Regions from separate parts of the Pandoraea pulmonicola genome, predicted to be linked through region 2. Evidence: predicted binding sites of a transcription regulator. Region 2 holds the regulator's gene; the other holds the start of a gene.

Region 1 (3,413 bases), 2.6 Mb from region 2:
CTGGCCGCGATCCGAGTGCACTTGCTGGGCGAGAACGTAGGTATTGTTTTCCAGCGCGCGATCGAACGGGCCGTTGGCGATGGATTTCGCAACGAGATACGTCACGGCGATGCTCATCGGCCAGAGCAACAGCAACGGCGCGAGCATCCAGTCGAGAATCTCGCCGAACAGCGAGCGTGGCGGCGGTTCGGCCTCGCGCTCGAGCGGGGCGCCGAAACCGGGGCGCACGAAGGGATCGGCGTAGGGATCGAACGGGTCCGCGTCGGGCGCTCGCATGCCGTCTGCCGGACGGTCCGGATCGGTCGGGGCAACCGGGGCGCGACGGTGATGACGAAGGCTCAGACGCATCGGTCAGGCGAACTGGGAAGGCGAAATGGCCGGGAAGGCGCGGGTTGCATGGACGGAATTGGCCGGCGGGGTCGATCCGCGGGCGTCGATCCCGGTGCCATGCCTGTCGCCGCCCGGGCGGCGCTCCCGCGAATCGCGGTTCATGCGCGGTGTACCCCGCGCTTAGGCCGCATTGGCAGGCGCGGCGGCCGGCTTCTCCAGACAATACCCCAATCCACGAATGGTGGCGATGCGCACGCCGCTCGGCTCGATCTTCTTGCGCAGCCGGTGCATGTACACCTCGATGGCGTTGTTGCTCACCTCTTCGCCCCAGCCGCACAAATGGTCGACGAGCTGCTCCTTCGACACGAGCCGGCCCGTGCGCAGCAGCAGCACCTCGAGCAGTTCGAGTTCACGGGCGGAGAGGTCGAGCATCTGTTCGTTGATATAGGCGGTGCGTCCGACCTGGTCGAAGCTGAGCGGGCCGTGGCGGATGACGGTGGAGCCGCCGCCGGCGCCGCGCCGGGTCAACGCACGGACGCGCGCTTCGAGCTCCGCGAGAGCGAAAGGCTTGGCCATGTAATCGTCCGCGCCGAGGTCGAGGCCCTTCACGCGGGCATCGACGCTGTCGGACGCGGTCAGGATCAGGACCGGCAGATGGGAATTGCGTGCGCGCAATCTGCGCAGGACTTCGTGGCCAGGCAGGCGGGGCAGACCGAGGTCGAGAATCAGCAGATCGAACGTCTGAGCGGAAAGGGCGGAATCGGCTTCGAGCCCGGTTTTGACGTGATCGACGGCGTAGCCCCCCTGGCGCAGCGAGCGGGTCAGGGCATCGGCCAGAATGCTGTCATCCTCTGCGATGAGAATTCGCATGGGCGTGATAGGCTTGTGTGGGCACCGCGGCCTGGCGGCTGCGGTGTGTCTCCTGGGATGTTGCGGCGCGTGGTTCGCGGCTTTTTTGTCGTTTCGGCGCTTTCGGACAACAGGCACTTGCAAAGGGCACTGTTTTTTTATACAGTACCGCCATTCACGCCTCACTCGAGCCGTCTCGCTCATCATATCAAAGGACGATTCATGGAAGAAAGCAAGAAAGGGTCTGCCAATCTGTCGGCCGAGAAAGGCAAGGCGCTTGCCGCCGCCCTCGCGCAGATCGAGAAGCAATTCGGCAAGGGCTCGATCATGCGTCTGGGCGACGGCGAGGTCGAAGCCGACATCCAGGTCGTCTCGACCGGCTCGCTGGGTCTGGACATCGCGCTTGGCGTCGGTGGTCTGCCGCGCGGCCGCGTGATCGAAATCTATGGCCCGGAATCGTCGGGTAAAACCACGCTCACGCTGCAAGTCGTGGCCGAAATGCAGAAGCTCGGTGGCACCTGCGCGTTCATCGACGCGGAACACGCCCTCGACGTCGGCTACGCCAGCAAGCTGGGCGTGTCGGTGCCGGAACTGCTCATTTCGCAGCCGGACACGGGCGAACAGGCCCTGGAAATCGCCGACGCGCTGGTGCGCTCGGGGTCGATCGACCTCATCATCATCGACTCGGTCGCGGCACTGGTGCCGAAGGCCGAAATCGAAGGCGAAATGGGCGACTCGCTGCCGGGTCTGCAGGCCCGTCTGATGTCGCAGGCGCTGCGCAAGCTCACCGGTACCATCAAGCGTACGAACTGCACGGTAATCTTCATCAACCAGATCCGTATGAAGATCGGTGTGATGTTCGGTAACCCCGAAACGACGACGGGCGGTAACGCACTGAAGTTCTACTCGTCGGTGCGTCTGGACATCCGCCGTATCGGTTCGATCAAGAAGGGCGACGAGGTGGTCGGCAACGAAACCCGCGTCAAGGTCGTCAAGAACAAGGTGTCGCCGCCGTTCCGGGAAGCGATTTTCGACATCCTCTATGGTCAGGGCATTTCACGCGAAGGCGAGATCATCGATCTGGGCGTGACCGCGAAGATCGTCGAAAAGGCCGGTGCCTGGTACAGCTACAACGGCGAGAAGATCGGCCAGGGCAAGGACAACGCGCGTGAATTCCTGCGTGAAAATCCGGACGTCGCCCGTGAGATCGAAAACAAGGTGCGCGCATCGCTGGGTGTCACGGCGATCAACGAGACCGGCGAGATCGAAGAAGAAGACGAAGTCTGAGGACCTCGGAACCTGGACGGCAACGCGAAGCCTTGCGGCGTCGCGTTGCCGTTTTTTGTTTCCGCCGCTGATTGCGCTACTGAGTGCGTCACCCTGATTGCGCCACCGATTGCACCACAGATTGCGCGCGGATTGCACTCCTGATGAGCCCATGATCCAACGCCGCCCACCCCGAGACCCGAATGTGCCGCCCCCTCCGCCGGGTGACGCTGCCGTCGCGGCCAAGCCGTCGCGCAAGCCCGCGCTGAGCCTCAAGGGACGCGCTCTGTCGTACCTTGCGCGCCGAGAGTACAGTCGCGCCGAGTTGCGCCGCAAGCTCCTGCCCTATGTCGATGCCGAGGATCCCGAAGCACTGGATCGCCTGCTCGATGGGCTGGAGCAGGAGCGCTGGCTTTCCAACGAACGCTTTGCGGAGAGCGTGGTCAATCGCCGGGCGTCCCGGCTGGGGACGACGCGTATCGTCAACGAGCTCAAGCAGCATCAGGTCGATGCGCAAACGGTGACGGAGCTCGCCGAACAGTTGCGCAGCACCGAGTTGGCCCGTGCCCGTGCCGTATGGCAAAAGAAGTTCGGCGAAGTGGCCACGACCCCGGAAGCGAAGGCCAAACAGATGCGCTTTCTGGCCTCGCGTGGCTTCTCGCGTACCGTTATCAGCAAAATCGTGCGTGGCGCGGACGATTTTGCCGACGATCTCTGATCCTCATTCAGTCCACTTTCTGATGGATGCGCCTGCATTCATCGTCAAAGCGAGCATGACACTCGCAAGCTGCCGAGCCATAGGGCGGCGGGCGTCCGATGAGGCGGACTCCTGCGTGACGCGTCGCCTCTCGGTTATCGCCATTTGGCGTTGCACCATTCCTTCGTCGCCCCGCCGATTTTGATAACCCGACCAATGGGTCGGGTAATTCGACCTTATGCAGCGGGCGTCTGCTGCGCTGCGGCAGTCT
Region 2 (3,413 bases):
ATCACGCTGACGCGCCCGAAGGCTCTCAACGCGCTGTCGCACGACATGATCCGCGCGATCGCTGCTGCGCTCGATGGCTGGCGCGACGACCCGAAGGTGCTCGGCGTCGTGCTGCAAGGAGAGGGCGAGAAGGGCTTGTGCGCGGGGGGCGACATTCGCTATTTCCATGAGGCCGTCAGTGCCGGGCGCACCGACATCATGGACTTTTTCACCGACGAGTACCGGCTGAACTACGCCATCGCCGCTTATCCGAAGCCCTACATCGCATTGATGGACGGCGTGGTGATGGGCGGCGGCATGGGCGTCTCACAGGGAGCCGCGCTGCGCATCGTGACCGAAGCGACGCGCATGGCGATGCCCGAAACGGCTATCGGGCTGTTCCCTGATGTCGGCGGGGGGTATTTCCTCGCGAATCTCGCAGGGCGTCTCGGCGAGTATCTCGGCACGACCGGCCTCGTGTTCGGTGCTGTCGACGCATGTGAAATCGGCCTGGCCGACGCGGTGCTGCCGCGCGCCTCGCTGCCTGCGCTGTGCGAATTGCTGGCGAACGGCGAGTGGCAGAACGCCGATGCCGTGCTCGATGCGGCGCGCAACTTTGCTCGCGAGAGCCTGCCGCCCGCCGGCATTGCCCCGGGCAAGCTCGCGCCGTTGCGCGATGTCATTGATCATCATTTCGGTCTGCCCGACATGCCAGCCATTCTTCACTCGCTCAAGCGGGAAGCGCGTTGCGAGTATTCGGGGTGGGCCGAAGAGACGGAGGACCTGCTGCGTGCCAAGCGCTCGCCGCTGATGGTCTGTGTCACGCTGGAGCAGGTGCGCCGCGCCCGCAAACTGTCGTTGGCCGACGAGCTGCGCGAGGAGTGGCTGATGATGCGCAGCGTCTTCAACCTCGATGGCCGTACGGGCGCCGAAGGTGTGGAGGGGATTCGCGCACTGGTCGTGGACAAGGATCACAAGCCGCGCTGGCAGCACGCGAACATCGAAGCGGTGACGCACGCCGATGTGGCGCGCTTCTTCGAAGGTGAGCGCCGCGGCGCAGACAACCCCTTGCGCGATCTGGGGCAGTGATGGTGGCGTGACTGGTTGCCTGCGCGATCGGTTCGTCGACGAACGCGGCCATGGGCGGTCCCGGCTGGCGCCATAGATTCTTCAGACGGCGCCTCCCGGATTTCGGCCTGCGACTTACACCGCAGCCTGGCAGAACTGCTCGCCGACGGCCTGATCGAGCCTGCGGCAGATGTCGGCAATGCTGCCGACCATCACGATGTGCGACACATCGCGATACACGCGCACGTCGTGAGCGGCATGTCCGTTTCCGTTCCCGTTACGGTCGCGCACATCGCGGGATGCCTTGACGGCCTTGCCGGCGGGACATGCGCGGCGCGTCGCCGATGCGACTGCCGACGTCAGCGTGCGCGGCAGCAGCGTACTGCGGGGGCGCACCGGCACGGTATAGGAACGCGCCGTGGCGGGCGCCGCGGCGAACGGGCCGGACAGCGCGGACAAACCGTACACCGCGGACAGACGCGCTTGCGACGACACCCGAACACGCGCTTCACCCAGCGACGTACGCAGCAAACCAAAGAGTCGAGCCATGATGCGATCCTTCTTCCAATATGGGTCGGAGGGGCGTATCCCGTTGCATCGCTTCACAAATCACAGGCGCAGCAGGGCACGGGCGCCGGACCCAGCCCGGCGCAGACGGAAATGCAAATCTTCAGGGAGTGGCGCGTGTCGCTCTCGCGGCGCGCCCGGACAGACGCCTAGAGGTCGTTGTTGCGGATCAGGCCAACCGCAATCCCCTCCAGCGCAAAGTCACCGCTTCCTTCATCGACATGGATGTTCTCGAAGTCGGGGTTCTCGGCGATGAGTTCGACCCCGCCCTTGATGCGATGAAATCGTTTGACGGTCACGTCGTCGCCGATACGCGCCACGACGATCTGACCTTCGCGTGCGTCCGCGGCCTTCTGCACGGCGAGCAGGTCGCCATCGAGAATGCCGGCGTCGCGCATCGACATCCCGCGCACCTTCAACAGGTAATCGGGTTGGCGCGCGAACATGTTCGGATCGCACTGGAAATTGCGTTCGATGTGCTCCTGCGCCAGGATCGGGCTACCGGCGGCCACACGTCCGACGAGCGGCAGCGACAGTTGCATGAGGCTCATATGCGGCAACGTGAACTGATGCGCGCCACCAGCTTCGTCCAGACGCTTGAGGCGGATGCCGCGCGACTGACCGGCCGCCAGTTCGATCACGCCCTTGCGCGCCAGCGCCCGCAGATGCTCCTCCGCCGCATTGGCCGAGGAGAAGCCCAGTTCGGCCGCAATCTCGGCGCGCGTAGGCGGAAAGCCGGTGCGCTCGATCGCTTGTCGGACCAGTTCGTAGACTTGCTGTTGACGGGCAGTCAGTTTGATCATGGCATTACTGTATGGAAGCACAGGTGGCTGTATTTTTGTACAGTGTTTGCAAAAAGGCAAGCGAAACTTCATGTAGTGCATGAAGTTCGTCGACATCCGACGCGATTTTGGCCGGCTGCCGTCATCAGCACGAAATCGCTAATCCTTATTCCGGCATAAACAAAAGAAAAATAATTATTTTTAATTATTTAGCGCCCCCCATAGACTGGCGTCCTACCACACGTAAGCAAACGAGGAGTGCAAGTCATGAGCAGAGCAGCACGGGGATCGAAAGCTAAGAAGCTGGCAAGCGTATTGGGCAGACTGGGTGCGGTGGCGCTGGCCGCCGGCATGGCGATTCAGGCGCACGCGGCGAGTGTTTCGCTGCTGAACGTGTCGTACGATCCGACGCGTGAACTGTACGCCGACTACAACAAGGCCTTCGAAGCGCATTACAAGCAGATCGCGGGCGACACGGTCAACGTGAAGGCCTCGCACGGCGGCTCGGGCAAGCAGGCCCGCACCGTGCTCGATGGCGCACCCGCCGACGTCGTCACGCTCGGCATCTCGGCCGACATCGACGAACTGGCGCAAGCCGGCCTCGTGAGCAAGGACTGGCAGAAGCGTCTGCCGGACAACGCCACGCCGTACACGTCCACCATCGTGTTGCTCGTGCGCAAGGGCAATCCGAAGCAGATCAAGGACTGGGGCGATCTGGTCAAGCCGGGCATCAGCGTCGTCACGCCGAATCCGAAGACCTCGGCCGGCGCTCGCTGGAACTACCTCGCCGCATGGCTCTATGCGCTCAAGCAACCGGGCGGCAACGAGCAGAAGGCGCAGGATTTCGTCAAGGCGCTGTACAGGAACGTCGGCGTGCTCGATTCGGGCGCACGCGGGGCGACGACCACGTTCGTCGAACGCGGTATCGGCGACGTGCTGATCGCCTGGGAAAACGAGGCGCTGCTGTCGGTGAAGGACCTCGGTCCGGACAAGTTCGACATCGTCGTGCCGTCGTCG

What was found. Region 2 encodes LexA, which represses DNA repair genes until DNA is damaged. Its sites were predicted from a motif close to ACTGTATNNNNATACAGT; they were not measured.
Region 1: the regulator LexA is predicted to act here: its motif matches at 1,329-1,346, upstream of recA (recombinase RecA).

The regions. Positions count from the first base shown of each region.
Region 1 covers NZ_CP010310.2:5,059,415-5,062,827, reverse strand. Annotated here, with positions in the region: gene RO07_RS21765 (sensor histidine kinase) at 1-276, opposite strand, end outside; gene RO07_RS21760 (response regulator transcription factor) at 511-1,200, opposite strand; gene recA (recombinase RecA) at 1,402-2,466, shown strand; gene recX (recombination regulator RecX) at 2,651-3,163, shown strand.
Region 2 covers NZ_CP010310.2:2,508,431-2,511,843, forward strand. Annotated here, with positions in the region: gene RO07_RS11080 (enoyl-CoA hydratase/isomerase family protein) at 1-1,068, shown strand, start outside; gene RO07_RS11085 (hypothetical protein) at 1,183-1,596, opposite strand; gene lexA (transcriptional repressor LexA) at 1,764-2,417, opposite strand; gene RO07_RS11095 (sulfate ABC transporter substrate-binding protein) at 2,748-3,413, shown strand, end outside.